3 regions of the Rhizobium sp. WSM409 genome follow, and region 3 is predicted to be linked to each of the others. Evidence: riboswitches for the same ligand, from Rfam matches in the RefSeq annotation. Region 3 holds a riboswitch; each other region holds the start of a gene.
What was found. A riboswitch is a leader RNA that binds a small molecule or an ion and turns the genes downstream of it on or off. The one in region 3 is predicted to bind cobalamin.
Positions count from the first base shown of each region.

Region 1: another riboswitch for cobalamin. It lies ahead of nrdH (glutaredoxin-like protein NrdH); the one in region 3 lies ahead of AC25BC_RS17560 (CbtB domain-containing protein).
Region 2: another riboswitch for cobalamin. It lies ahead of cobU (bifunctional adenosylcobinamide kinase/adenosylcobinamide-phosphate guanylyltransferase); the one in region 3 lies ahead of AC25BC_RS17560 (CbtB domain-containing protein).

Region 1 covers NZ_CM172794.1:3,883,301-3,893,370, forward strand. The annotation lists gene AC25BC_RS19160 (LacI family transcriptional regulator) at 1-480, shown strand, start outside; gene queC (7-cyano-7-deazaguanine synthase QueC) at 655-1,365, shown strand; gene queD (6-carboxytetrahydropterin synthase QueD) at 1,365-1,721, shown strand; gene queE (7-carboxy-7-deazaguanine synthase QueE) at 1,718-2,446, shown strand; gene AC25BC_RS19180 (adenylate/guanylate cyclase domain-containing protein) at 2,465-3,697, opposite strand; gene nrdF (class 1b ribonucleoside-diphosphate reductase subunit beta) at 3,801-4,775, opposite strand; gene nrdE (class 1b ribonucleoside-diphosphate reductase subunit alpha) at 4,862-7,066, opposite strand; gene nrdI (class Ib ribonucleoside-diphosphate reductase assembly flavoprotein NrdI) at 7,045-7,449, opposite strand; gene nrdH (glutaredoxin-like protein NrdH) at 7,459-7,680, opposite strand; cobalamin riboswitch at 7,962-8,187, opposite strand; gene AC25BC_RS19205 (heavy metal translocating P-type ATPase) at 8,352-10,070, opposite strand, start outside.
Region 2 covers NZ_CM172794.1:2,354,830-2,364,899, reverse strand. The annotation lists gene AC25BC_RS11850 (chloride channel protein) at 1-1,592, opposite strand, end outside; cobalamin riboswitch at 1,852-2,248, shown strand; gene cobU (bifunctional adenosylcobinamide kinase/adenosylcobinamide-phosphate guanylyltransferase) at 2,625-3,134, shown strand; gene cobW (cobalamin biosynthesis protein CobW) at 3,139-4,188, shown strand; gene cobN (cobaltochelatase subunit CobN) at 4,193-8,362, shown strand; gene cobO (cob(I)yrinic acid a,c-diamide adenosyltransferase) at 8,359-9,009, shown strand; gene AC25BC_RS11825 (helix-turn-helix domain-containing protein) at 9,015-9,809, opposite strand; gene AC25BC_RS11820 (nuclear transport factor 2 family protein) at 9,809-10,070, opposite strand, start outside.
Region 3 covers NZ_CM172794.1:3,533,848-3,543,917, reverse strand. The annotation lists gene AC25BC_RS17585 (phosphoketolase family protein) at 1-1,798, opposite strand, end outside; gene AC25BC_RS17580 (acetate/propionate family kinase) at 1,870-3,048, opposite strand; gene AC25BC_RS17575 (inorganic phosphate transporter) at 3,341-4,942, shown strand; gene AC25BC_RS17570 (putative bifunctional diguanylate cyclase/phosphodiesterase) at 5,013-6,584, opposite strand; gene AC25BC_RS17565 (histidine phosphatase family protein) at 7,042-7,596, opposite strand; adenosylcobalamin (AdoCbl) riboswitch at 7,674-7,828, shown strand; gene AC25BC_RS17560 (CbtB domain-containing protein) at 7,830-8,039, shown strand; gene AC25BC_RS17555 (CbtA family protein) at 8,156-8,902, shown strand; gene AC25BC_RS17550 (hypothetical protein) at 8,953-9,585, shown strand; gene AC25BC_RS17545 (sulfite oxidase-like oxidoreductase) at 9,570-10,070, opposite strand, start outside.

The sequences.
Region 1 (10,070 bases), 350 kb from region 3:
CGGCTGATCGCCAAAGGCCGCAGAAAGGTGGCGGTGATCCTGCCGCCGAAGCGGCTGACCTTCTGCCAGCATATCCTGCACGGCTTCATGACGGCGGTGCGGGAGGCAGGCATCGCCTATGAGGTTCCCGAGGCGGTCGATCTCGATACACCGGCAGACGTGCTGCGTGACTTCATCCGCAGCCGCGCCGCCGCGCCAGATGCTCCGGATGGCTTCATCTGTCCCGGCGAAGTTTCGGCGCTCGCCGTCATCAGCGGCATGAGCGATGCCGGCCGCATACTGGCGGTCGATTACGATATCGTCGCCAAGGAGACGTCCCGCCTTCTCACCCAGCTGCAGCCGAAGGTCGACACGATCCACGAGGACCTGACGGCGGCCGGCGAGGATTTGGGACGCATGCTGCTGCAGCGCATCAACAATCCGGATGCCGAGGATCTGCAACTCCTGCTGCCGCCGCAGATCAACTTTCCGATCGGTTAGACGACCTCGGGTTGACATCAAACCTCGAAGCTACGAAAACCGGCGTGAAATCAACGTCATCTCATCCCTTAATGACGCTGACGCTTCAAAACTGTTTCTATGGCGCGTGATTTGTCCTAGAAGCACCGCGCAATCCGGTCGCAGCCCACCCGGTCAAAACAAGGGATCCAAAATATGAAAACCATCGTTGTCTGCTCCGGCGGACTGGACTCCGTTACGCTTGCCCACAAGGTAGCAGCGGAACAACAGCTTATCGGTCTCGTATCCTTCGACTACGGCCAACGGCATCGCAAGGAACTCGACTTCGCCGCCAGATGTGCCTCACGCCTCGCCGTTCCCTATCATATTATCGACATCGCCAGCATCGGCGGTCATCTCAGCGGATCGGCCCTGACCGACAATGTCGAGGTTCCGGATGGCCACTACGCCGAGGAGACCATGAAAGCCACCGTCGTGCCCAACCGCAATGCGATCATGCTGGCAATCGCGTTCGGTTTGGCGGCCGCGCAAAAAGCAGATGCCGTTGCCGTCGCTGTGCATGGCGGCGACCACTTCATTTATCCGGACTGCCGGCCGGGCTTCATCGATGCCTTCCAGCATATGCAAAACGAAGCGCTGGACGGTTATGCCAACGTGAAACTGCTTGCACCCTATGTCGACGCTTCCAAAGCGGCGATCGTGGTTGACGGCGAAAAACACGGCACGCCGTTCTCGGAGACCTGGTCCTGCTACAAGGGCGGCGAGCTCCACTGCGGGCGCTGCGGAACCTGCGTGGAACGCCGTGAAGCTTTCCATCTTGCCGGCGTCCCCGATCCCACGGAATACGAAGACCAGGATTTCTGGAGAGCGGCCGTGTCGCGATACTCGGCCACGGAGGTGCATTGATGTACCGCATCACCAAGGAGTTTCATCTCTCCGCCTCCCATCAATTGGATCACCTGCCTGCCGACCATCAATGTGCTCGGCTCCACGGTCACAACTACGTCGTCGTCGTCGAGCTGGCTGCGGAAAGCCTGAATGATGATGGCTTCGTCCGTGACTATCACGACCTCTCGCCGCTCAAGCGCTACATCGACGAAACTTTCGACCATCGTCACCTGAACGACGTCTTCGGCCATTCAAAAGTCACCTCCGAGTTCCTGGCGAGGCACTTCTACGACTGGTGCAAGCAGCACTTCCCGGAAACATCGTCCGTTCGCGTAAGCGAGACGCCGAAAACCTGGGCGGAGTACAGGCCGTGAGCGCCGGGACCATTCGCGTCAGCGAGATCTTTGGCCCGACCATACAGGGTGAAGGCGCCTTGATCGGGCTGCCGACGGTGTTCGTGAGGACAGGCGGCTGTGACTACCGGTGTTCCTGGTGCGACAGCCTTCACGCCGTCGATAGCGCCTTCCGGGATCAATGGATTCCCATGTCCACGGAGGCGATCTGGCACGAGATCATGAAGCTCTCCGGTGGAAAACCACTGACGGTTTCCCTTTCCGGAGGCAATCCGGCGATACAGCCCCTAAGGCCGCTTATCGAGCTTGGCCATTCGCAAGGATATCGTTTTGCCCTGGAAACACAGGGAAGCGTAGCCCAGGCCTGGTTTCGCGATCTCGACGTCCTGGTCGTGAGCCCCAAACCGCCATCAAGCGGAATGCTGACGGATTGGGATCAGGTGGATAACTGCCTTCAACTGGCCGCCGGCGGACCGGAGGTCGCATTGAAGATTGTCGTCTTCGACGATGCCGACTACGAATTCGCCGAACAGGCGGGTCAGCGCTATCCCCAAATTCCGTTGTTCCTTCAGCCAGGCAATCATACGCCGCCGCCGCCCGATAACGATGACGCGCGCATTGATATCGACGGCGTGATGGATCGGATGCACTGGCTTGTCGAAAGGGTGACGGCCGACCAATGGTTTGAAGTCCGCGTACTACCGCAATTGCACGTGCTGCTCTGGGGAAACAAGCGAGGCGTATGAGCCTGCCTGCGTTGAAAATTATGCAGCGACGCGCTCCGGAAAGGCGAAAACATCGACGGGCTCTCCAAGCCCGCGCAGCGGGAAGGTGCCGAGACTATCCATGTCCTTCGCGCAGCCCGCCATTTCGACAAAGGCCCGCGACAAGAGCACCGGACGCTTGACCTCCTTGGTCAGGGTTTCCAGTCGCGAGGCGACATTGACCGCCGGGCCAATGACGGTGAAATCCAGCCGCCGGCGCGAGCCGATATTGCCGTACATGACGTCGCCGACATGCACGCCGACGCCGTAGCGCAACGGTTCGCGTCCGTTGCCCGCATACTGCTCGTTCAATTGCGCCATCAACGCCTGCCCTTCGCGGATCGCCTGCAGCAGATCGAGGCAGGCGGTTTCCTTGGCTAACGGGAAGATCGCCAGCAATCCGTCACCCATGAACTTCAGGATCTCTCCGCCATGCCGCTCGATCGGATCTGACATGGCGTCGAAATAATCGTTGAGCAGATGGATGACATCGTCACGCGGCCAGAGATCGGAGATCGCCGTAAAGTCGCGCAAGTCGCAGATCATGATTGCCGCCCCGACGGTCGCGCCGCTGCCGCGCGTCGTGACGCCCGACAGGATCTGTTCGCTCGCATGCGGTCCGACATAGGTCTGCAGCAGCGTGCGCGCCATGATGTTCTTCAGCCGGATTTCGCTGACGAGGGTCAATGCCGGCAGCAGGTCGCGCAGGAAATCGACATGCTCGCTCGTAAAACCGCCCGGCCGGCTGGTCGAAAATGTCGCGACATGCCGTTTGCCGAAAGTATGCTCGAGCGGCCAGGCGATATACTCCGTGAGGCCGTCATCGCGCAGTTCCTGATAGAATGAATCCTCGTCGCCGTCGGCTGTGCCCTCCAGCTGTCTACGCACCTCCTCCGAACCCTGATGGATCGCGTTGACGGGACTCTTCAGGAACTCCGGCGTGTTTTCGACACCATAGGCGAAAGTGTTGATCTTCGCCTCCGCCAGGCCTTCCTTCCAGAGGATGCGGGCGCCGATCCATTGCGGATGGTTCGTCCTGAAATGCAACGTCGCCCGCGCCACCGGCACTCCTGCCGCCAGCAGCTTCTCGCACATGTCCACCAGGATATTGTCGATGAACCGCTCGCCGCGCGTCTCGTTCACCAGCCAGTCGAGAATCCGTCTTCTGCGGATCGGCCAGACGCCTTCGCCCGCCTCGACGACAGTCCCGGCCTTGTTCGAAATGGATTGCATCAAAAACTCCCGCTACGCCACATCATTGGCGAGGACCGAATTTATTTCCGCTGAATGTGGGCGATGAGGGAGCAAATGATAAGAGGCAGACTGCGATCAAGACTCAGAAATCCCAGTCCTCGTCCTCGGTCGCCACCGCCTTGCCGATGACATAGGAGGAGCCGGAGCCGGAGAAGAAGTCGTGGTTCTCGTCGGCATTCGGCGAAAGCGCCGACAGGATCGCCGGATTGACCTTGCAGGCTTCAGCCGGGAACAGCGCCTCGTAGCCAAGGTTCATCAGCGCCTTATTGGCATTGTAGTGCAGGAATTTCTTGACGTCCTCGGTCAGCCCGACGCCGTCATACAGCGCTTCGGTATATTTCGCCTCGTTGTCGTAGAGTTCGAGCAGCAGTTCGAAGGCGAAATCCTTGATCTCCTGCTTCCGCTCGTCGCCGAGCCGCTCCAACCCGCGCTGGAACTTGTAGCCGATATAATAGCCGTGCACCGCCTCGTCGCGGATAATCAGCCGGATCATGTCGGCCGTGTTGGTGAGCTTGGCGCGGCTCGACCAGTACATCGGCAGGTAGAAGCCCGAATAAAAGAGGAAGCTTTCGAGGAAGACGCTCGCGACCTTCTTCTTCAGAGGATCGCCGGAGCGATACTGCTCCATGATCAACGCCGATTTCCGCTGCAGGAACTCGTTCTCTTCCGACCAGCGATAGGCATCGTCGACATCGGGCGTCGAGCACAGGGTCGAGAAGATCGAGGAATAGGAGCGCGCATGCACCGCCTCCATGAAGGAGACGTTGGAAAGCACCGCCTCCTCATGCGGCGTTACCGCATCCTCCATCAGCCGGATGGAACCGACACCGTTCTGGATCGTATCGAGCAGCGTCAACCCGGTGAAGACGCGGATGGTCAACTGCTGCTCGGCCGCCGTCAGCGTTGCCCAGGAGGGAATGTCGTTGGAAAGCGGCACCTTTTCCGGCAGCCAGAAATTGCCGGTGAGCCGGTTCCAGACTTCGAGATCCTTATCGTCCTCGATGCGGTTCCAGTTGACGGCGCGCACGCGGGAAGCGGGTTTGATTTGCATGTTCATCGGGTGGTCCTTTTCGGGCGCCAGAATCTGCATGGCGAAGGGAACTGCGAACCCTCCCGTTCCTTGCAGCGCCAGCAGCATTCAAATCACAAGGTACAGGATACGCAGCCCTGCACCTCGGTGCCGGACAGCGCCATCTGGCGAAGGCGGATGTAGTAGATCGTCTTGATGCCCTTCTTCCAGGCGTGGATCTGCGCCTTGTTGATATCGCGCGTCGTTGCCGTGTCGCGGAAGAACAAGGTCAGTGACAGGCCCTGGTCGACATGCTGGGTCGCCGCCGCATAGGTGTCGATGATCTTCCCCGGTCCGATCTCGTAGGCATCCTGATAATAGTCGAGATTGTCGTTGGTCATGAACGGCGCCGGATAATAGACGCGGCCGATCTTGCCTTCCTTGCGGATCTCGATCTTCGAGACGATCGGATGGATCGAGGAGGTCGAGTGATTGATATAAGAGATCGAGCCTGTCGGCGGCACTGCTTGCAGGTTCTGGTTATAGAGGCCGGAGGCCATCACCGCCTTCTTCAACGCCACCCAATCTTCCTGCGTCGGAATGTGAATGCCTGACGTCTCGAACAGCGCCTTGACCCTCTCCGTCGCAGGCTCCCAGAGCCGGTCGGTATATTTGTCGAAATAGTCGCCGGAGGCATATTTCGAGTTCTCGAAGCCCTTGAAGCTCGCGCCGCGTTCGACCGCCAAAAGATTCGAGGCGCGGATCGCGTGGTAGGTCACCGTGTAGAAATAGATGTTGGTGAAATCGACGCCTTCCTCGGAGCCATAGAAGATGCGTTCGCGGGCGAGGTAGCCGTGCAGATTCATCTGGCCGAGGCCGATCGCATGGCTCTCGTCATTGCCCTTCTCGATCGAAGGGACTGAGGAGATGTGGCTCATGTCGGAAACAGCACTCAACGCCCGGATCGAGGTCTCGATCGTCTTGCCGAAATCGACCGAATCCATCGCTGCCGCGATGTTCAGCGAGCCGAGATTACAGGAGATGTCCTTGCCGAGATGTTTGTAGGAGAGGTCGTCGTTATATTCGCTCGCCTCACTCACCTGCAGGATTTCCGAGCATAGATTGCTCATCGAAACACGTCCGGCGATCGGGTTTGCCCGGTTCACCGTGTCCTCGAACATGATGTAGGGATAGCCGCTCTCGAACTGGATTTCGGCAAGCACCTGGAAGAATTCGCGTGCCTTGATCTTCTTCTTGGAGATGCGGGCGTCGTCAGCCATCTCGCGGTACTTTTCCGTCACCGAAATCTCGGTGAAGGGCACGCCATAGACGCGCTCCACGTCATAGGGCGAGAACAGGTACATGTCCTCGTTGTTCCTCGCGAGTTCGAAGGTGATATCGGGCACGACGACGCCGAGCGACAGCGTCTTGATGCGGATCTTCTCGTCGGCATTTTCGCGCTTGGTGTCGAGAAAGCGCATGATGTCGGGGTGATGGGCATTGAGATAGACGGCCCCCGCGCCCTGCCGTGCGCCGAGCTGGTTGGCATAGGAAAAACTGTCTTCGAGCAGCTTCATGACAGGTATGATGCCCGAGGACTGGTTCTCGATATGCTTGATCGGCGCGCCCGCCTCGCGGATATTCGTCAGCGACAGTGCCACACCGCCGCCGCGCTTCGACAATTGCAGCGCCGAATTGATCGACCGGCCGATCGATTCCATATTGTCCTCGACACGCAGCAGGAAGCAGGAAACCAGTTCGCCGCGCTGCTTCTTGCCGGCATTGAGGAAGGTCGGCGTCGCCGGCTGGAAACGGCCGGAAATGATCTCGTCGACCATGTCGCGGGCAAGGGCCTCGTCGCCGCGCGCGAGCGCCAGCGCCACCATGCAGATGCGGTCCTCATAGCGCTCGAGATAACGCTTTCCGTCGAAGGTCTTCAGCGTATAGCTGGTGTAATATTTGAAGGCGCCGAGGAAGGTCGGGAAACGGAATTTCTTGGCATAGGCCTGGTCGAACAGGTCGCGCACGAAATTGAAGGAATACTGGTCGAGAACCTCCTGCTCGTAATAGCCCTCGGTCACGAGGTAATCGAGCTTTTCCCGGAGATTGTGAAAGAACACCGTGTTCTGGTTCACATGCTGCAGGAAATACTGCTTGGCCGCCAAACGATCCTTGTCGAGCTGGATCCTGCCCGCATCGTCATAGAGGTTCAGCATCGCATTCAGCGCGTGATAGTCGAGCGTTTCCGCCGCTTTCAAAGGGCGTTCGCCGGCGGGATGAGCAAAAGTGTTATGCGGTTTTGCGCCCGCATCCCGCGTCAGAGGTGTTCCCGTGTCCAAAACCGTTCCATTCCGTGTTTGACGTTGGCGACATCCGCTTCTGTGCCCAGCAGTTCGAACCTGTAGAGGTAAGGCACCTGGCACTTCTTTGAGATCACGTCGCCGGCGAGCCCGTATGTTTCGCCGAAATTGCTGTTGCCCGCGGCAATCACGCCGCGGATGTGTCCTCGGTTTTCCGTATCGTTGAGGAAACGGATCACCTGCTTGGGAACGGCGCCCTTGCCGCCGTCGCCGCTATAGGTCGGCACGATCAGCACGAAGGGTTCGCGGATATGGAACGAGTCTGCGCCATTTGGCGGAATGCGCGCCGCGCGCAGTCCGAGCTTGGCGACGAACCGATGGGTGTTCTCGGACCGGCTGGAATAATAGACGATCAGAGCCATCGCCTTTCCTCAGGAAAGTGCGCTGATCATGTCGGGACGGAAGCCGGCCCAATGCTGCTCGCCGGCGATGACGACGGGCGCCTGCATGTAGCCGAGGCTGCGGACCCGATCGAGCGCTTCGGCATTCTGCGAAATATCGACGATGTCATAATCGACCCCCAACCGGTCGAGGGCGCGGTAGGTGGCAGTGCATTGGACGCAGGCAGGCTTGCTGTAGACGGTGATGGTCATGATATTCCTCGTGACGACGCGATTGGGACGCAGGACATCGATCGGAAATCTCGCGATATCCGTCGAAAACACTCTGTATTTTGCAGCGATGCGGCTCGTTCAGCCGCTGGGCGTGACCCGCCCTCTACCTCTAGCGGGTGGCGGCCTGAACTGAGATACTGACATGACTTCACCCCGAAGTGGCTCAATGCGAAGGTTTCGGGGGCGGAGGCTCGGGCCTGCGAAACGCGATGCGGAGATTCCCCGCAGCCATGCAACGCGACCTTCCGGACACCCCGCCCGTGGACGTTTCGTTCGAGGCAGGTCTCCTGGCTCACGGGTCAAAGCACCCTGCCCCAGCCTTCCCGGAGCATCATGCTCCAGTGACCTGAAATCGGACAGTTGCTCGCCGCTTACAGTTGCGGGGGCAGCTCCGGCATTGCCGCGCCATGATGGCGAAACGCACCGTATTCCCGTCTTAGCCGCCGATCCTCACGAATCGACGGAACCTCGAACACTAGATATGGTACGCGAATCGCTGATGACGTCAACAAGTTGTTGTGGCAGCGCAGCAATGGCGGCAGCGAATCGCCGTGACTGTGTATGATGTGGATAACGAAGCGTTAACGGAAAAGCGCTGTGGAGAACCCGTCAGAAAAGAGCCGGCAGAAGCCGGCTCCCCGAAACGACATTCATATTTTTATTCGAAGCAGCCTGAGCGCGTTGATCGTCACCAGCACGGTGGCGCCGGTATCGGCGAGGATCGCTGGCCAGAGCCCGGTAATGCCGGCGATCGTCGTCACCAGAAACACCGCCTTTAGCCCGAGTGCGATGGTGATATTCTGCAGGATGTTGCGCATCGTGCGTTTGGAAAGTTCGATCATCCGCGCCACGTCGCCAACGCGTCCGTGCAGCACGGCGGCATCCGCCGTCTCCAGCGCCACATCGGTGCCGCCGCCCATAGCGATACCGATATCGGCAGCGGCCAGCGCCGGAGCATCGTTGATGCCGTCGCCGATCTTGGCGACGATGAAGCCTTGGCGCTTCAATTCGCCGACGACCCGCTGCTTGTCCTCCGGCATCATCTCGCCGCGCCAGTCGATGCCGAGCATGCCGGCAACGGCTGCTGCCGTCCGCTTGTTGTCGCCGGTCAGCATGATAGCCTTGACGCCTGCTGATTTGAGGGCAGCGAGCCCGGCCTCGGCATCCTGACGCGGCTCGTCGCGCATGGCGATAAGGCCGGCCACAACACCGTTGACGAGCAGCACCGACACGCTCTTGCCCTCGTCGTTCAACGCCGAGATGCGTGCATCCTGTTCAGCACTGAGCGTCCCGCGCTCGCGGGCGGCGGGCGGCGACAAGAGGTCCAGCGTCTCACCACCGACTTTGCCGCTGACGCCCTTGCCCGGCAGCGCTTCCAGCTCGAAGGCCGGCGGCACGGGAACGCCGTCCGCCTTGGCGCGGTTGAGGATCGCCAGCGCCAGCGGATGGCTGGAACCCTGTTCCAGCACCGCCGCGCGCGACAGCACCTGCGCCTCGGTCAGACCAAAGGAAATGATGTCAGTCACCTGAGGCTTGCCTTCCGTCAGCGTGCCTGTTTTGTCGAAGGCGACCATCGTCACCTTGCCGAGCGTCTCCAGCACCGCGCCGCCCTTCATCAGCAGCCCGCGCTGCGCACCGGATGAAAGCGAGGCAGCGATCGCCGCCGGCGTTGAGATGACGAGCGCGCAGGGGCAGCCGATCAAAAGGATCGCAAGGCCCTTATAGACCCATTCGCCCCATGGCCCTGCGAACAGCAGCGGCGGAACGACCGCAACCAGCGCTGCGACCACGACCACGCCGGGCGTGTAATAGCGCGAGAACCGATCGATGAAGCGCTCGGTCGGCGCCTTCGATTCCTGCGCCTCCTCCACCAGCTTGACGACGCGGGCGATGGTATTGTCGGCCGCGGCCGCCGTAACGCGAACCCTAAGCACCGCATCGCCATTCACCGTGCCGGCAAAAACGACGGCATCGACGCCCTTACGCACTGGCGTGCTCTCGCCCGTCACCGGCGCCTCGTCGATCGCGCTCTCGCCTGAGAGGATGATGCCGTCCGCCGAGATCCGATCGCCAGGACGAACCATGATGATGGCCCCGACCGAAAGGCTTTCCGCCGGCACCTCCCGTGTCTGCCCATTGTCTTCGAGCAGCGAGGTCTTCGGCACCAGCGCCGTCAGCGACTGGATGCTTTCGCGCGCCTTGCCCGCTGCCACCCCTTCCAGCAGCTCGCCAACGAGGAACAGGAACACAACGGTCGCCGCCTCTTCGCCGGCATTGATGATAACGGCGCCGACGGCGGCGATCGTCATCAGCATCTCGATCGAAAACGGTGTGCCTGAGAAGGCGGCCATGATGGCGCGCCGCGCGAT
Region 2 (10,070 bases), 1.2 Mb from region 3:
TAGTGGATGAAATCGGCAAGCGTCTTGCCCTCGTCCTGCGCATCGGTCGGATTGGCGTAAATCTCCGGCACCAGCACGAGGCCCGCATATTTGTCGCTCTCCTCGACGAGGATGACGCGCTGGGTCGAGCCGATCGGGAAGGCCTGCTTGAATTCCTCCAGAGAAATGCCCGCCCTTGCCGTCTTGACGTCGGCGCGCATCAGCTTGTCGACCGTCAGATTGCGGATCCAGCCGACATCATGGGCGCTGCGGATGCTTTCGCCGCGCAGGTGGAAGCGCCATGTGGCGAAGGAGTAGCCGAAGGTCGAACGCACGACCAGCGAGGAGGTGATGACGGCAGCGAGCACCAGCGCCGTGATCGGAAAGTCGCCGGTGATTTCGAGCGCCAGGAAGGTCATGGTCAGCGGCCCGCCGATGACGGCGACGGCAAGCGAACTCATGCCGACCACGGCATAGATGACGGGCGTCAGCGTCGCATCGGCGAAATAGGGGCCGCAATAGGCGAAGAGTTTGCCGAGCAGGGCTCCCATGAACAGAGAGGCGAAAAACAGGCCGCCCCTGAAGCCGGAGCCGATCGAGATCGCCGAGGCGAAGGATTTCAAAAGGAAGAGGCCGATCAGCGTCGGGATTGCCACGTCACGGGAAAGGTTGAGATGCAGCGCGCCGTGGCCGGCCGAAAGCACCTGCGGCGAGATCATCGCCAAGAGCCCGACGATGATGCCGCCGAGTGCCGGGCGGAAGGGTGGGGCGATCGAGCTCTTGCGCGCAAGCTCCTCGACAAAAGCGACGCCCTGCATGATCAGGATGCCGACACCGGCGCAGAACGCACCGAGCAGCAGCGCTGGGATATAATCGGCCGGCACGACCGAGCCGAAGCTGCCGATATCGATGGTGAAATCGCTGCCGGCGAGCAGCCTTGCGATCAGGGTGGAGACAAGGGCGGAGACGACGACAGGCGTCAGCGAGACGATCGTATAGGTGCCGATGATCAGCTCGAAAGCATAGAAGGCGCCGGTCAGCGGCGCGTTGAAGGCGGCGGCGATGGCGCCCGCCGCGCCGCAGCCAACGAGGGTGCGCAGGTCCGAGCGGCGAAGCTGCAGCTTCAGACCGAATTTCGAGGCGAGGCCGGCGGCAAGCTGGGTATAGCCGGCCTCCAGGCCGACGGAGGCGCCGAAACCGTTGGAGATCAGGTTCTGCACGGCAACGATGATGCTGTCGGTCAAGGACAGGCGGCCGCCATGCAGCGCATTGGCCTCGATCGGGTCGACCATCGGTTTCTTGCGTCGTTTCGCCAGCACGAAAAGCAGCAGGCCGAGCAGGGCGCCGCCGATAACCGGGGCGGTGAGCAGCAGCAGCTTGTTCTCGATCTCGGAGGAGCTCAACCTTTCGCTGTCGGCAATGCCGAAGACCAGCTGATGCAGCTCGTTGGAGACGTAGCTCATGCCGGTGACGGCAAGACCCGAGATGATGCCGACGACGGCGCCCGCCAGCGACAGGCCGACCTCGCTGCGCCGGGTCAGCGCCCTCAGGCGTCCCGGATCAAAGAAAACACGCAGCGCGCGGAAACCGCGCCGATCCAATTTCATAAGCATGGCTAGACAACTAGGCGGGGAGAGGCCCGGTCAAGGGCGGAGATGGTCGGGCACTCCGCTTGCGACGCAATTGCGGCGAAAAGCCGGAGCGCGGGATAAATATTTATCACGTAAGTCTCTGATAAAAGACGATATTTTAGGTAGAGTAAGTCGTGTTGGCGTGGGCGCTCCAACCGGCCGGCTATTCCCTAGCCGTGAAGGCCGGTTGACTTCACCCCTGCGCTTGCCTAACCATCCCGATAACGGATGGTCGACTGACCATCCTGACATAACGGATGGTTCCGGATCGGTGTTGCGCCCTTCCGGATGAAAAGGGAATGTGACGGGGCGGACCCAAGCCGGGCGCCTTCATCACAGCCGACCCCGCGACTGTAGAGCGGTCAGGGTCTTCCATCCGGCACTAAGCCCTTCCGGCCGGCGGCTTGCAATCATGCAAGCGGGCGGGATGGGCGACATGCCGGAAAAGCCACTGGATATGCATGGTGATCAACCGGGGTCGGACGCCTCTCAAGTCTACGAATCGTCCACCTTTTCACTGATGCAGCCGGGAAGGCGAGGATGATCCGCTGGCACGATCAGGGCGACCGGTTTCCGGTCCGCCCCGATCGCGGCCGATAACCGCGAGCCAGGAGACCTGCCATGCGGCCGGGCGAGAAGCCCACACCTGGGCACTATGCCCGTTGCCAGCACGGAGGTTGTCTTGGCTGAACGATTGAATTCGGCGCGGCCTGGTGCAGGGCGCGCGACGCCTCCAAGCAGTGCTGCAAGAGGTGTGCTTTCGGCCGTTTATGTCGAATGCTGGGTCCCCCCCTCTGTCCTGCCGGACATCTCCCCCACAAGGAGGGAGATCGGCAAGCAGCACGACCGTCGCCCTACATCAATTGTTTGGAGAAAAGCTCTCGGCGATTCAATCTCCCCCCTTGTGGGTGAGATGTCCGGCAGGACAGAGGGGGGTGTCACACCCTCAGTAGCCGAGAAAGGTGCACTCGGAACAAGCCACGGCTACGCACTCTCCCTGAGGGGCGTTTGAGCATGACTGCCACCTTCATCCTCGGCGGCGTACGCTCCGGCAAATCCCGTTTCGCCGAAGACCTCGTGACGGCCGCCGGACTCGACCGCCATTACCTTGCGACCGGCCGCGCATGGGACGAGGAGATGCAGGCGCGCATCGCCCAACACAAGGTCGACCGCGGTCCGTCCTGGACGACGCATGAGGAGCCGCTCGATCTTGTCGGCAAGCTCACCGCCATCGACGGACCGGGGCGCATCGTGCTGATCGACTGTCTGACGCTCTGGATCACCAATCTGATGATGGAGGAGCGGAACATGGCGGCGGAATTCGCCGCCCTTGCCGATTTCCTGCCCGCCGCGAAAGCGCGGCTCGTTTTCGTTTCCAATGAGGTCGGTCTCGGCATCGTGCCCGACAATCGCATGGCGCGGGATTTTCGCGATCATGCCGGCCGGCTGCACCAATCGATCGCGGCGAAGGCCGCCGAAGTCTATTTCATCGCGGCAGGCCTGCCGCTGAAAATGAAGGGTTAAGTCCATGAACCAGCAGAAGATTCCCGCAACCGTCATCACCGGCTTTCTCGGCGCCGGCAAGACGACGATGATCCGCAACCTGCTCACCAATGCCGGCGGCAAGAAGATTGCGTTGATCATCAACGAATTCGGCGATCTCGGCGTTGACGGCGATGTGCTGAAGGGCTGCGGTGCGGAGAATTGCACCGAGGACGATATCATCGAGCTGACCAATGGCTGCATCTGCTGCACCGTCGCCGATGACTTCATTCCGACGATGACCAAGCTGCTCGAGCGCGAACAGCGTCCTGACCATATCGTCATCGAGACTTCGGGGCTTGCCCTGCCGCAGCCGCTGGTCGCCGCCTTCAACTGGCCCGACATCCGCACGCAGGTGACCGTCGACGGCGTCATCACGGTGGTCGACAGCGCTGCGGTTGCCGCCGGCCGTTTCGCCGACGACCATGATGCCGTCGATGCGCGCCGTGCCGAGGATGAATCGCTCGATCACGAAAGCCCGATCGAGGAGCTGTTCGAGGACCAACTCACCTGCGCCGACCTCATCGTGCTCAACAAGACCGACCTGATCGATGCTGCCGGCCTTATCAGGGTGCGTGACGAGGTCGCCTCCCGCACCGCCCGCAAGCCTGTCATGATCGAGGCACGGAACGGCGAGGTGTCTGCCGGCATCCTGCTCGGCCTCGGCATCGGCACGGAGGACGATATCGCCAATCGCAAGTCGCATCACGAGTTGGAGCATGAGGACGGTGCGCCGCACGACCATGACGAATTCGACAGCTTCGTCGTCGAGCTCGGCCCGGTCGCCGATCCCGCCGGCTTCATCGCGGCGCTGAAGACGATCATATCAGCCCATGACGTGCTGCGTCTCAAGGGTTTCGTCGATGTCTCGGGCAAGCCGATGCGCCTGCAGCTCCAGGCCGTCGGCAGCCGCATCGACCATTATTTCGACCGCGCCTGGGGCGCGAGCGAAAAGCGCGCCACGCGCCTCGTCGTCATCGGCCTGCACGAAATGGATCAGGACGCGGTGAGGGCGGCGATCGAAGCGCTGGCGTAACCCGATGCATCTGCTTCTGGCTCAACAGGGAACGATCAGCGACGGCGAGGAGGCAATCGACCTCGGGCAGACGCCGGGCGATATCCTGTTCCTGTCGGCGGCCGACAGCGAGCTTGCCGCGATCGCAACCGCCCATCGCGAGCGCCGGGCGGGGCCTTCGCTCCGGCTCGCCAGCTTGCTGAGCCTCAAGCATCCGATGTCTGTTGATACCTATGTCGAGCGCACGGTGCGGCATGCGAAGCTGATCATCGTGCGTGCGCTCGGCGGCGCCAGCTATTTCCACTATGCGCTGGAGGCGCTGCATGCGGCAGCAGCGCGCGCCGGTGCGCTGATCGCGGTGCTGCCGGGCGACGCCAGGCCGGATGCGGGGCTGGTGCCTTTCTCCAACGTTGATCTCGACGATCTCAACGCGCTCTGGGCCTATCTGATCGAGGGCGGCGATGCCAACGCGCGGGCCTTTCTCGACTATGCCGAGGCGATGCTGTCTGGCGCCGAGAAGCCGGCGCCGGCTGTGCCTTTGATGAAGGCTGGCATCTGGTGGCCGGGGCGGGGACTGATCGGGGTTGAGGAGTGGCGGCGGATTGTTGCTTCGCTCCAGGGTGCGCCTTTGGGTGTGGCACCCCCCTCTGTCCTGCCGGACATCTCCCCCACAAGGGGGGAGATCAGGGATGAGAGGTCTCGCTCCATCTCCTCGGCCGAAGGCACGGTATCCTCCAACGTTTCTTTTGTGCGAAGCCCAAGCGACTTGCCGATCTCCCCCCTTGTGGGGGAGATGTCCGGCAGGACAGAGGGGGGTACTACGAACTCGACGCAACAGGCATCCCCCATCGTCGCCATCAGCTTCTACCGCGCCCTCGTCCAAAGCGGCGAGACCGGGCCGATCGAAGCTCTGATCGAAGCGCTGGTGACACTCGGCCTCCGCCCGCTGCCGGTCTTTGCCTATAGCCTCAAGGATCCGGTTTCCACAGGCATTCTCGAAAGCGTGTTTTCGACGCTGAAACCCGATGTCGTCATCAACACCACGGGCTTTGCCGTCTCGGCACCGGGTGCGGACCGGCAGGCGACGGTGCTGGAGGCGAATGAGGCGATCGTGTTGCAGGCGATCCTGTCGGCCTCGTCGAGGGAGGCATGGGCGGCTTCCTCGCAGGGCCTGTCGGCGCGCGATCTCGGCATGAACGTGGCGCTGCTGCCTGAAGTCGATGGCCGGGTGCTGGCGCGGGCGATCTCCTTCAAGACGGCAGCGCGCTACGATGCTGCCGTCGAGACGAATATTGTCGCCAGCGAGCCGGATACCGGGCGGGTGCGCTATACGGCCGAGCTTGCCGCCAACTGGGCGCGGCTGCGGAAAACATCGGCCCATGACCGGCGCATCGCGCTCGTCATGGCGAATTATCCGAACCGGGACGGTCGACTTGGCAACGGCGTCGGCTTGGATACGCCGGCCGGGACCACTGAGGTGCTGAAGGCTATGCGGGCTGTGGGTTATCCGGTCGCCGAGATTCCCGCCGACGGCGATGCGCTGATCCGCCACCTGATGGAAGGGCCGACCAATTCCGGTTCCGATGGAAAGATCATCCGCGAGACGCTTTCCCTGAGTCTGTACAACAGCTTCCTGGAATCTCTTCCCGATAAGATTCAAGATGAGGTGAGAGCCCGCTGGGGCAATCCGCAAGACGATCCGTATTTTCGCGAGGGCGTCTTCGCCCTGCCTTTCGCGCGTTTCGGCGAGGTGCTTGTCGGCATCCAGCCGGCGCGCGGCTATAATATCGATCCGAAGGAAAGTTATCATTCGCCGGATCTCGTGCCGCCGCACGGTTATCTCGCCTTCTATGCTTTCCTGCGCCGCGAGTTCGGTGCCCATGCGATCATCCATGTGGGCAAACACGGCAATCTGGAATGGCTGCCGGGTAAGGCGCTGGCGCTGTCGGAGACATGTTATCCGGAAGCGATTCTCGGGCCGTTGCCGCACCTCTATCCTTTCATCGTCAACGATCCGGGCGAGGGCACGCAGGCCAAGCGCCGCACTGCCGCCGTCATCATCGACCACCTGACACCGCCTTTGACGCGGGCCGAGAGCTACGGACCGCTCAAGGATCTGGAGGCGCTGGTCGACGAATATTACGAGGCCTCCGGCGGCGATCCCCGCCGCATTCGTCTGCTCAGCCGGCAGATCCTCGAGCTCGTTGCCGATATCGGCCTCGACCGGGATGCCGGGATTGCCAAGGGCGAAAGCGAGGGCGAGGCGCTGAAGAAGCTCGATGCCTATCTCTGCGACCTCAAGGAAATGCAGATCCGCGACGGGCTGCATGTCTTCGGTGTGTCGCCTGAGGGGCGGCTGCTGACCGACCTGACCGTGGCGCTGGCGCGGGTGCCGCGCGGGCTGGGCGAGGGTGGGGATGCGAGTTTGCACCGGGCGATTGCGGCGGATGCGGGCTTGGGCGGCGGCATGCGGGGGATACCCCCCTCTGTCCTCCCCGACATCTCCCCCACAAGGGGGGAGATCGGGGATGAGAGGCCTCGCTTAATCTCATGTGTCGCAGGTGCGGCATCTTCAAACGGTTCTTTTTCGGGAAGCCCAAGCGACTTGCCGATCTCCCCCCTTGTGGGGGAGATGTCCGGCAGGACAGAGGGGGGTGCCTCCATCTTCGACCCTCTCAACACCGAAATGGCCGCTCCCTGGACCGGTCCACGGCCCGCAATCCTCGCAGATATTCTCGATGCTCCATGGCGAACCAACGGAGACACTGTCGAGCGCATCGAACTGCTGGCGGCAAAGTTTGTTTCCGGTGAGATGGAATGCCCGACCCTCTGGTCCCAAACCAGATGTGTACTCTCCGAGATCGAAACCCGCCTCAAGCCCTCCATTCTGGCCTGCGGGCCGGCCGAAATCGCTGGCCTGCTCGCCGGCCTCGACGGCCGCTTCGTCGCGCCCGGCCCCTCTGGCGCACCGACGCGCGGGCGGCCCGATGTACTGCCGACCGGGCGGAATTTCTACTCCGTCGACAGCCGCGCCGTGCCGACGCCGGCCGCCTACGAGCTCGGCAAAAAATCGGCGGAGTTGCTGGTACGCCGCTATGTGCAGGATCACGGCGAATGGCCTGTCTCCTTCGGGTTGACGGCCTGGGGCACGTCAAACATGCGCACCGGCGGCGACGATATCGCCCAGGCCCTGGCGCTGATCGGCGTCAAGCCGCTCTGGGACATGAGTTCGCGGCGCGTCACCGGCTACGAGATCATTCCGCCGGCGATGCTCGGGCGGCCGCGCGTCGACGTGACGCTCCGCATTTCCGGCTTCTTCCGCGATGCCTTTCCCGAGCAGATTGCGCTGTTCGACAAGGCGATCCGCGCCGTCGGCGCGCTTGAAGAGGACGAAGCCGACAATCCCATCGCTGTGCGGATGCGCGGCGAGGCAGCTAGGCTTGCGGCCGCCGGCCTCGACGAGGTGTCGGCTAAACGGCGGGCAGGCTACCGTGTGTTCGGCTCGAAACCCGGCGCTTACGGCGCCGGATTGCAGGCGCTGATCGACGAGAAGGGTTGGGAACGGCGCGCCGATCTTGCCGAGGCCTATCTCGTCTGGGGCAGCTATGCCTATGGCGCCGGCGAGGAGGGCAAGGCCGAACGCGGCCTGTTCGAAGAACGGCTGCGCTCGGTGCAAGCCGTCATTCAGAACCAGGACAATCGTGAGCACGACCTGCTCGACAGCGACGATTATTACCAGTTCGAGGGCGGCATGGCCGCCGCCACAGAACAGCTCACCGGCGCACGGCCTTCGATCTATCACAACGACCATTCCAGGCCGGAGCGGCCGGTGATCCGCTCGCTGGAGGAGGAGATCGGCCGCGTCGTGCGAGGTCGCGTCGTCAATCCGAAATGGATCGCAGGCGTCATGCGCCACGGCTACAAGGGGGCGGCCGAGATCGCCGCCACCGTCGACTATCTCTTTGCCTTTTCGGCGACGACAGGGGCGGTCGGCGAACATCACTTCGATGCCGTCTACCAGGCCTTCGTCGCCGATGACGGCGTGCGCGATTTCATGATCGAGAAGAACCCTGCAGCATTCGACGAGATGAGGGAGCGGCTGCTTGAGGCGATCGACCGCAGCCTCTGGACGCCGCGCAGCAATTCGGCTCGGTTCGACCTGGCCGCCAGACAACAGAATGAGGTGAACCAATGAGCGACGAGACCACGAACGCCGAGATCGGAGAAGCCGGGAGCGGCAAGGACGATGCGCGCCACGCCGAGAAGATGGCGAAGAAGAAGGCCGCGCGCGACAAGATCATGGCCACCAAGACGGATGGCAAGGGGCTGATCATCGTCCATACCGGCAAGGGCAAGGGCAAGTCCTCGTCTGCCTTTGGGATGATCTTCCGCCACATCGCCCATGGCAAGCCGTCTGCCGTCGTGCAGTTCATCAAGGGCGCGATGTGGACCGGCGAGCGAGACCTGATCGAGAAGCATTTCTCCGATCTCTGCCAGTTCCACACGATGGGCGAGGGATTCACCTGGGAAACGCAGGACCGTGCCCGCGATGTCGCCGCAGCCTCTGCCGCCTGGGAAAAGGCCAAGGAACTGATCCGCGACGAGCGCAATTCCATGGTGCTGCTCGACGAGATCAATATCGCGTTGCGTTACGACTATCTCGACATCAACGAAGTCGTCGCCTTTCTGAAGAGCGAGAAGCCCCATATGACGCATGTCGTGCTGACGGGGCGCAACGCCAAGGAAGAATTGATCGAAATCGCCGATCTGGTGACCGAGATGGAACTCGTCAAACACCCCTTCCGCTCCGGCATCAAGGGTCAACCGGGCGTGGAGTTCTGAGGCGGTCAGTTGAGCGCGAGGCTGCGCAGGATGGCAGCCGTTTCCTCATCCGCCGGGAAGAAGGATTCGACCGCGAGTTCCGACAAAGTGATTTCTACGGGCGTGCCGAACACAGTCGTCGTCGAGATCAGGGAAAGCAAGCCGGCCTTGCTCGAAAGCTGAAGGGGAACGGCGATGCCGGCGTAGTCGGTATGGACCTCGCCAGCAGTTTTAGGCGCCGGATAGGACAGCAACTCCTTTAAAAGCTTGTCCAACATTGGATCGCCCGAAGCCGAGAACTGCTGGCGCAGCCTGCCGATAAGGTGGGCGCGCCACTCGGAAAGGTTTTTGATATGGGGCGCCAATCCTTGTGGATGCAGGCTGAGGCGCAGTACGTTGACGGGTGGCGTGAGCAGAGACTGGTCGGAAACGGCTGAGAGCAGCGGAGCGATGGCCGCATTGGCCGCGATGAGTGTCCAATGGCGGTCGACAGCGATTGCTGGGAAGGGCTCGTGCCCTTTCAACACCATGTCGATGGCGCGACGGGCCGGTTCCAATGCGGGATCGTCGAGTGCGCGTTCGGCAAAAACAGGAGCGAAACCCGCCGCGAGCAGCAGCGGGTTCCGATCGCGAAGGGGTACGTCGAGCCGTTCGGCAAGATGCAGCAGCATGTCGCGGCTCGGTGTCGAGCGCCCGCTCTCGATGAAGCTCAGATGCCGCTGCGAGATCTCCGCCTCCAGCGCGAGGTTGAGCTGGCTCATGCGGCGGCGCTGGCGCCATTCGCGCAGATGGTCTCCAAGGGAGCGGGCGGTCGGCGTCATCAGGCGGCTTCCGGCAGCAAATCTATGAAACCGCGGACGGATTTCAGCTTGCCGCCTTCGAGTTCGGCGAAATCCGTGCCCTTGATCAGCGCATCGCCGTTTTCCGGGCCGAGGCCCCAGGAGAAGCGCAGGTTGTCGCCGTAGCCGTCGGCCGCGCCGATCAGGGCGAAGCGGAAGCCGGGGAAGCGGCTTTGTACCGCCTCGACCAGCGAATTGATCTGCTCATGGCCTTCGCCGCGCATCAGTGGGTCGATATAGGTG
Region 3 (10,070 bases):
CGTCCATCGATAGCCATTGCGGCTCCGGCTGCTTGCCGGCGACGATGACATTGATGCGGTCATAGGTGCGCAGGCAATGGTCGCCGACCCAAAGCAGGGTGTTGGCATCCGGCGGCAGGTAGATGCGGACGATATCGGCCTTCTTGTTGGCGACGAGGTCGACGAAACCGGGGTCCTGATGGCTGAAGCCGTTGTGGTCCTGACGCCAGACATGCGAGGTCAGCAGGTAATTCAGCGACGAGATCGGCTTTCTCCACTCAAGTTCCCGCGTCACCTTCAGCCATTTGGCGTGCTGGTTGAACATGGAATCGATGATGTGGATGAAGGCCTCGTAGCAGGAGAACAGGCCGTGCCGGCCAGTCAGCAGGTAGCCTTCCAGCCAGCCCTGGCAAAGATGTTCGCTCAGCACCTCCATCACACGTCCATCCCGGGACAAGTGGACGTCGTAGGGTTCGATACCCTCCATCCAGACACGGTCGGTGACTTCGAAGACGCTGCCGAGGCGGTTCGATTCCGTCTCGTCGGGGCCGAAGATGCGGAAGTTGGCGGCATCGGCGTTGCGCTTCATCGTGTCGCGCAAGTAGTGACCGAGGATTTCCGTCGACTGCACCATGGCGCTACCGTGCTTGCCGATATCGACCGCATAGTCGCGGATATCGGGAACATCGAGTTCCTTGCGCAGCAAACCGCCATTGGCGTGCGGATTGGCGCCCATGCGGCGCTCGCCGACAGGGGCGAGCGCCCGCAGCTCGGGTTTCAGCCGGCCGTCGCTGCCGAACAGGTCTTTCGGATCATAGCTGCGCATCCAGTCCTCGAGGATCTTGCGATGCCCTTCATTCTCGCGGCAGTTGGAGACCGGCACCTGGTGGGCGCGCCAGAAGCCTTCGACCTTCTTGCCGTCGACTTCCTTCGGTCCTGTCCAGCCCTTCGGGCTGCGTAGCACGATCATCGGCCAGCGCGGGCAGATATCGGGCGCCTTGCCATTGCGGGCTTCCTCCTGGATTTCGCGAATGCGGTCGAAGACCCTGTCGAAGGTTGCGGCCATCTGCTGGTGCATATCGCGTGGCTCGTGACCCTCGACGAAGAAGGGCTCATAGCCGTAGCCTTCAAAGAGGCTCTGCAAATCCTCGTGACTGGCGCGGCCAAGAATGGTCGGATTGGCGATCTTGTAGCCGTTCAGATGCAGGATCGGCAGCACGGCGCCATCGCGGGCAGGGTTCAGAAACTTGTTGGAATGCCAGCTCGCAGCCAGTGGCCCGGTTTCGGCTTCGCCGTCGCCGATGACGCAGGCAACGATCAGATCGGGATTGTCGAAGGCGGCGCCATAGGCATGGACGAGGGCGTAACCGAGTTCGCCGCCCTCGTGGATCGAGCCCGGTGTCTCGGGTGCCGCGTGGCTCGGAATGCCGCCGGGGAAGGAGAATTGCCGGAAGAGCTTGCGCATGCCCTCTGCATCCTCGGAAATATCGGGATAGATCTCGCTGTAGATGCCTTCGAGATAGGTGTTGGCGACCATGCCCGGCCCGCCATGGCCGGGGCCGCACATATAGATGATGTCGAGATCGCGGGCGCGGATGAGACGGTTCAGATGTGCATAGATAAAGTTGAGGCCGGGTGTCGTGCCCCAATGGCCGAGCAGGCGGGGCTTGATGTGCTCTGGTTTCAGCGGCTCGCGCAACAGCGGATTGGTCAGCAGATAGATTTGGCCGATGGAGAGATAATTGGCGGCGCGCCAATAGCGGTCGATCAGGGTGAGTTCGGCATCGGTAAGGGCAGCGGTCGAGACATGCTTTTCCATGGGTTTCTCCCGTTCGAGAACGTCTTCAACGTCAATTCTACCGGCGGATGCCGGAATGCTGTTGATCTGGATCAGTCACTGCGAAGAACGGACAGCGCCTCCTCGGCGATGGTCTGTTCCTCATCGGTGGCGATGACATGGGCGGCGATGCGGCTTTCCCGCGTGCTGATGGTGAAATCATTGGCAGCATTGGCCTTTTCGTCGGTTGCAAGGCCAAGCCAGGACAGCCGCTTGGTCACACCTGCGCGGATCTCCGGTTGATGCTCGCCGATGCCGGCGGTGAAGACGATGGCGTCAAGGCCACCAAGCGTTGCCGCCATGCGGCCGATTTCGCCGGCAATGCGCAGCGTGAATAGCTCGATCGCCTGGCGCGCCTCCGGCCGGCTGTCCTTCAACAGCTCGCGCGTATCGGCAGTGATGCCGGAGACGCCGAGCAGGCCGCTGCGATGATAGAGCAGGTCTTCGATCTCCTCGAAGGACTGCTTCCTCTGACCGGCCAGATGCAGGATGACGCCGGGATCGAGCCAGCCCGGACGCGTCGCCATCGGGATGCCATCCAGCGTCGAAAAGCCCATGCTGCAATCGCGGCTGACGCCGTTATCCAATGCGCAGAGGCTGGCGCCGCTGCCGAGATGGGCGACGACCACCTTTGCCGGGTGCGGCGCCTTGCGGCGAAGCTCGCCGGCGATGAATTTGTAGGAGAGGCCGTGGAAGCCGTAGCGCTTGATGCCCTCGTCATGCAGCGCGCGGGGAATGGCGAAGCGGCGAACGAGATCGTCCTGCGTGGCATGGAAGGCGGTATCGAAGGAGGCGATATGGGCAAGATGCGGTTTCAGATGCTTGAGGGCGCGGATGAAACGCAGCGCCCGCGGCTGGTGCAAGGGCGCAAGCGGGGTCAGCGCATCGATGGCATCGATTGCGGCGGCGTCGAGCGCGATCGCTTTGGTAAACCGGTCGCCGCCATGGACGACGCGGTGGCCGGCGGCGCGCGCGGCGGTCATGTCGAAATGATCGGCGAGAAGCGCGAAGGTCTCATCGATGACGCCGTGCAGATCTTCGGTCACCGCGGCCTTCAACGGCATCTCGACTATCTGCGATGCTTTCGTCAGGCCGAGCGACAGCGGTTCGGCGCGGAAATCGATCACGCCCTTGCCGATGCGCCGCGCCTTGGGGCCGTCTATCGCGAAGATGCCGATCTTAACGGTCGAGGAGCCGGTGTTGAAGGTCAGCAGCAGGTCGGTCGATGACATGTCTTCCAAGACTCCGCGCGGGTGTGAGATGACCGAACTTAGCGTCGGATGTCCAGGCGGGAAGGATTTATTCGCTCGGGGCGCGCTTTTGTCATTGCGTAGACAACCATCGTCAGCCGCTTGGGATCGCAACGCGGCATCTATTATGGAGGCGACGGTACCAGGCGCATCACCGTCAATATCGCCCAGCATCAGTGGCTTACGGGCGGTTCAGTCGGGGCGTCATGAGAGCTTCACGCGGCGGATTTATTAACAAAAGGCAAATTTGCAAAACGGAATAAGGAACTATGCCATGGCCGATATTGCCCCCAGCCAGGTTCATAGCGACGCTTCCCACCCGCTCCACAGTTCGAATTCGGCCAACAAGTGGTTCTTGCCGCTGTTCGCGCTCGTTCTGGTCTGCGGCCTTGGATATGTCGCTTATGCACTCGGCCGCGACCTGACAACCGCAGTCGCCGTTCCCTGGATTCTCCTAGGCCTTGCACTGCTCATCGCGCTCGGCTTCGAGTTCGTCAACGGTTTCCATGATACGGCCAATGCCGTCGCCACGGTGATCTACACCCGTTCCATGCCGGCGGAATTCGCCGTTATCTGGTCCGGCTTCTTCAACTTCCTCGGCGTGCTGACCTCGAGCGGCGCCGTCGCCTTTGGTATTCTGGCGCTGCTGCCGGTGGAATTGATCCTGCAGGTCGGTTCCGGCTCCGGCCTTGCCATGGTCTTCGCGCTGCTGATTGCCGCGATCGTCTGGAATCTCGGCACCTGGTATCTCGGCCTGCCGTCGTCGAGTTCGCATACGCTGGTCGGCTCGATCATCGGCGTCGGCCTTGCCAACCAGTTCCTGGCGCCGGCAGGCACAGCGACCAGCGGTGTCGACTGGTCGCAAGCGACCAATATCGGCCTGTCGCTTTTGATCTCGCCGCTCATCGGCTTCGGTCTTTCCGCTGTCCTCCTGCTGGTCATGAAGCTTCTGGTGCGCAACAAGGCGCTCTACGCAGAGCCGAAGGGCAACCAGCCGCCGCCGCCCTGGATCCGTGCGATCCTGATCTTCACCTGCACCGGCGTCAGCTTCGCCCACGGCTCCAACGACGGGCAGAAGGGCATGGGCCTCATCATGCTGATCCTGATCGGCCTGGTGCCGACGGCTTTCGCGCTGAACCGCACGCCGGATGTCAACTATCTCGAAGCCTACAAGTCAGCATCAGCCCATGTGGAAACCGCACTCGGCAAATATGTGAAGCCGGGCGTTACGGTTGCGGACTACAAGGCCGAAGTCGGCAACGCCGTCAAGAACAAGACCTGGACGGATACGACGACGCCGGCCCTGCAGCAATATATCCACCAGACAAGTGCTGAAGTCGCCGGCTTCCCGACGCTCGAAGCGGTGCCGACCAATCTCGTCGGCAACGTCCGCAACGACATCTATCTGATCGGCGAGGCGCTGAAGTTGATCGACAAGCAGAAGCTGCTGCCGATGGATGCCGGCGACCTCAGCGCGGTGACGAGCTACCACAAGGCGGTCGACAACGCGACGAAGTTCATCCCGCTCTGGGTGAAAGTGGCGGTCGCGATCGCGCTCGGCCTCGGTACGATGGTGGGCTGGAAGCGCATCGTCGTCACCGTCGGCGAAAAGATCGGCAAGACGCATCTGACCTATGGTCAGGGCGCGGCAGCCGAAGTCGTGGCGATGGTCACTATCGCCTCGGCCGACCATCTCGGCCTGCCGGTCTCGACCACCCATGTGCTGTCATCAGGCGTTGCCGGCACTATGGCGGCCAACGGTTCCGGCCTGCAATGGTCGACCGTGCGTAACATGCTGATGGCCTGGGTGCTGACGCTGCCGGCCTCGATCGCGATCGCCTTCGTGCTGTTCGTGATCATGCGCCAGGTTTTTTAAAGCAAATTCCCGGCAAAGCGCGAAGCGGTTTTGCCGGGAATTGCGTCAAAACAAAAGGTAGAGCGTTCCGTCAGCCCGTCGAGGCCAATTTGGTATTGCGATCGCTGATGAAGATGCCCGCCTCGGCGGCGGGCATCGCCTTGCCGAAAAGATAGCCCTGGCCGATGTCGCAGCCAAGCTGCAGCAGGAAGGCGAGCTGGCCGTGCTCCTCGATACCTTCCGCCGTCGTCTTGATGTTGAGGCTCCTGCCGAGGCCGAGCATGGCGCGGACGATCTTTTCCTGCCGCTCGTCGTCGCGATAGGTGGCGATGAAGCTTTTGTCGATCTTGATCTTGTCGAAACGATAGCGGGAAAGCTGGGCGAGGCTCGAATAGCCCGTGCCGAAATCGTCGAGTGCGATCTGGATGCCGGCGGCGTGCAGCTCGTCGAGAATGAGGGCGGCGATGGCGGGATCCTGGATCAGCGCGTTTTCGGTGATCTCCACTTCCAGGCGCTGCGGCGGCAGCCGGCTTGCCGAAAGGACCTTGAGAATACGCGATGTCAGCAATCTGTCTTCCATCTGCACCGGCGAGACGTTGAAGGACAACGTCACATGATCCGGCCAGGCGAGTGCGTCGCTGCAGGCCTGGGTGAGGAGATCCTCGAATAATGCCGTGATCATGCCGGTTTCCTCGGCGATATCGATGAAGACCGGCGGCGGGATGTTGACGCCGTCGTCGCCGATCCAGCGCGCTAAGGCCTCGAAGCCGCAGAGCTGGCCGGTCTTGAGGTCGATCAGCGGCTGATAGAAGGGCTTGATCGCCTTGTTGGAGATCGCGGCGCGCAGCCTGGTTTCCAGCGCGGCGCGTTCCGTTACCTTGTCCTGCATCGAAGGTTCGAAGACGAAATAGTGGTTGGGTCCGCGTGATTTCGCCTCGTACATGGCGAGGTCGGCACGGTGGGCGGCATCTTCCAGCGGCTCGGCTCCCTCGGCCCAGCGGTCATAGCCGACGCTGGCGCCGACTTCGACGGCAAAGCCATCGATATGGATCGGCCGGGTGACGGCCTGGATCAGCAGCTTGGCAAAACGCTCCTCGCGCTGCGCCGTCAGGGCGAAGGCGACGATGATGAATTCGTCGCCGCCGAAGCGATAGACGCAATCGGCATTGCCGAGCGCGCAGATGCGTCTGGCAACCTCGATCAACAGGATGTCGCCGCCCTTGTGGCCGACGAGGTCATTGACCTTCTTGAAGCCGTCGAGGTCAACGGAGAAGATGGTGACGTTGCGGTCCCACTCCTCGATCTCGGCCTCGTCGTCCTTGATCGGCCGGGAGAGGATCTTGCGCTCGAAGGCGTAGCGGTTCGGCAGCTTGGTGAGATGGTCGTGGGTTGCGGTCCAATCGGCTTTTGCCTGGGCGGCCGCGCGCAGTTCCATTTCCTTACGCAGGTCGGCGATGCGCAGCACCGAATAGACGAAGCTCATGGCGCCGGCGATGCCGAGCGCCAGAACGAGCTTGTCGGCGCCGTACTCGCCGAAGCCGGTCATGAAGGCGACCAGGCTGTCGTCGAGCTGTAGCAGCGTGCCGAGAAGCCAGAGGGTCACTCCAGACACCACGATCGACACGCATTGCCGTCCGGCCCTGCTTTGGAAAAACACCGGCATTATGCCTTCTCCATCTCTACCTTCGCGGAAATATCACGAAAGTCTGAAATGTTTGTTGAAACCAGAAGGCGAATTATCAGAGGCGGCAGCCTGTTGCTGTGCCGCAGAGAGACCCGACGGGGCCTGTGGGGAACCAGGGCGTCGTTATCAGCGCGATCGCCTTCGTGGTTCGGGAGACCGGCTGATGCGGGAAAAGAACGAAGGCGAGCGTGCTAATGCATCGCTCGCCCTTTCTCGTGCTTCAGGCGGTGACGATCAGCAGCGGAACGCTGAAGATGAGACCGACCAGAACCGTGACTGTGGCGACACGCATAAAACGCAGGCGTCGCGTGCGCTCGCCACTCCAATCATATGTCATTCTTCCATCTCCTTGGGACAAGGAAGTAGTCCCCGCAAAGCCGGGTTCAACATAGATGACGCGATTTGCTTGTGCAAAGCTGGATAAGATCAGCAGTCTCTAATGCTGGAAGCGCAGAGACCAGCGCTGTCCGTTGCTGGTCATGCGGATGACGGAAAGCGGCTCGACGTCGCTCAGCCAGAAGGAGGAGAGCGGCGCCTGCAGTACATGCACGATCGCTGCCCGGATGACGGCCGCGTGGCTAACGGCGATCACATGGCCGCCGAGGCTCGATTGCTCATCCATCCAGCCGGCGATGCGCGTGCGCAGATCAACAAGGCTCTCGCCGCCATGCGGGGCCCCTTCCGGATCGCTCATCCAGCCCATGAGGTTTTCCGGCTCTTCGGTCCCGATCGTCGTGATCGACCTGCCGGCCCAGCGGCCATGGTCGCAGTCGCGAAGTGCGAGGTCTATGCGGGCTTCGAGGCGGAGCGCTTCCGCGGTCTGGCGGGCACGCAAAGCCGGGCTCATGGCAATTCGATCGGCGCGGGGCGGGGGGATCATCCTGCCGGCCTCCTCCACTGCCTTATCCTCGAGCGGTTCGTCGAGCGGGAACAGGGCCTTGCGGCTTGCTGCCGTCGCGCCGTGGCAGATCCAGGTGAGGCGCGTGTTCACGGTCGTTCTTGTCTCCCGGAATGCGGCGACAGCGTCCTTCGCCGGCTTGTGAAGTTTCGTTGACAGTCTCTTCGGCGTGCAGATATAACCGTGCAGTTGCGGGTTTGGAAGCCGGTGTAAGTCCGGCGCGGTCGCGCCACTGTGACCAGCGTGTCGAAAGCTCTTCGCGCTGGAAGTCAGACCCTACTGCACAAGCACTCTTTCGACTGAACGCGTCATTCCCGGAGGAATACATGTCTGACACCACTTTCGCGCCCGTTGCGGTACCGGCGCCGATCCCTGTAGGCGAGATCCTGCCCTGGGCGATCTTCGGCGGCCTGCTGATGCTCATCGTCCTCTATTTCGTCGGCACCGAGGAAGGCGCAATGGCGCTGTTCAACGGCATGTATGTGCACGAATTCGTGCATGACGGCCGCCATCTCCTCGGCTTTCCCTGCCACTAAAGCGCGTCGCGATCTTTCAGATTCGCTCATCGCGCTATAGGTTTTTGTTTTACGCATGTCTTTATCGCAAAACCGCGGCACACTTTTGCGCGACGTGCCTTAAGGGAGTTCCGGACATGGTTGGAAACCTCTTGCTTCGCGGCATGCTCGCGGGCCTGATTGCTGGCATCCTGGTTTTCGCTTTCGCCCATACGTTCGGCGAGCCGCTGGTCGATGCGGCGATCGCCTTCGAGGAGGCGAGCGCCCAGGCGGCCGGCGAAGCTGCCGAACCCGAAATCGTCAGCCGCGCCACACAGGCCGGTCTCGGCCTTTTCACCGGCGTCATGGCCTACAGCGCCGCCGTCGGCGGGCTCTTCGCGCTCGCTTTCGCTTTCGTGCACGGCCGCTTCAGCAGCCTTTCGCCGCGCGGCACCTCGGCCGTCATCGCCATTGCCGCCTTCGTGGCGGTCGTCCTCGTTCCCGGGATCAAGTATCCGGCCAACCCGCCGGCAGTCGGCAATCCCGATACGATCGGCGCCAGGACCGAGCTGTTCTTCCTGATGATCGTCGTCTCGCTTGCGGCGCTGATTGCCGCAGTGGCGCTGTCGCGCCGCCTGTCCGAGCGTTTCGGTCTCTGGAACGGCGCGATCATCGCCGGCATCGCCTATCTCGTCTTCATCGGCGTGGTGCTCTATCTGCTGCCGCCGATCAACGAGGTGCCGGAGAACTTCTCGGCGATGGTGCTCTGGCGTTTCCGCACCACTTCGCTCGGAATGCATGTGATCCTCTGGGCAACGCTCGGCCTCGGCTTCGGAGCGCTGGCGGAAAAGCGGCTTGCGGTCGGGGGCGGGGAACGCGGCCGGCCGGCCACGGCATTGCACTGAACGCATCGAAGGACGCCGCTTTGCCGGCGCCCTGAACTTTTCGGGCGAGTATGAAAAACGACAGAGCCAGACCACTGCTGTTGACGGCGTTCTCTGCCGTCGCGTTTTTTTGTGTGGTCGCTGGAAGCGCTTTTGCCCATAGCCGCAGCGACGGCGGCAGCCATGCGGGTCTGGATATCCCGCAAATTTCCCACGGCGAGATGGCTGTCATGTCTGACTATCGCAGTGGGATTGTCGATCTTGCATCCCGTGCTGTCGATACGAACGAGCCGTTCCGCCGCGTGCTGAACTATGCAGAGATCCAGTATTCCTACTGTCTGTGGGGCCGGATGCCGGGCAGCGTGACGGATGAGGAAAGCCCGTTCAACGAATGCGCTCATGCCTATCTCGCCGCGACCAAGGCGGTCTTGCTTTCGATGCGCGAGATGCCGCGGGAGGCTGCCGCGGCGGGTGAAATCATTTCCGCGGTCGACGCCGACATGGTGCGGCGCGGGCTTGCGCTGATCAGCTGCCGGTTCAGCGACGAAGCCTTCAACACCGCCGATATCGTCAAGCCGCGCTGGAGCGAGATCCCATTCCATGCCGCCAGCATGGCGTCGCTGACGGGGCTTGCCGCGTTGTTCGGACTTGGCGTGTTTGCGCTTCGTCGCTTCTCGCGACCGAAAGCTCAGTCGTCGGAATAGCGCTGCTCGCGCCACGGATCGCCGTAGATGTGGTAGCCGTTCTTTTCCCAGAAGCCGGCCTGGTCGGCAGGCATCAGCTCGATGCGGCGCAGCCATTTGGCGCTTTTCCAGAAATAGAGATGCGGCACGACGAGGCGCATCGGGCCGCCGTGCTCCGGTGTCAGCGGCAGGCCTTCCCAGGCGGTGGCGAGGATCGCATCCTCGGCAGCGAAATCGGAGAGCGGCAGGTTGGTGGTATAGCCGTCATAACTCGTCAGCATGACGTAAGCGGCTTCAGGCTTCGGCATGGCGAGGTCGAGCAGATTGCGCGTCGAAACGCCCTTCCATTTGTTGTCGTAGCGCGACCAGGTGGTGACGCAGTGGATATCGCTCACCCCCGTGCTCTGTTCGATCGCCTGGAAGTCGGCCCAGGTGAGGGTGCGCGTCGTTTCGACGAGGCCGCGCACCTCGAGCCGCCAGGTCTCGGTCGAGATGACAGGCTGCTG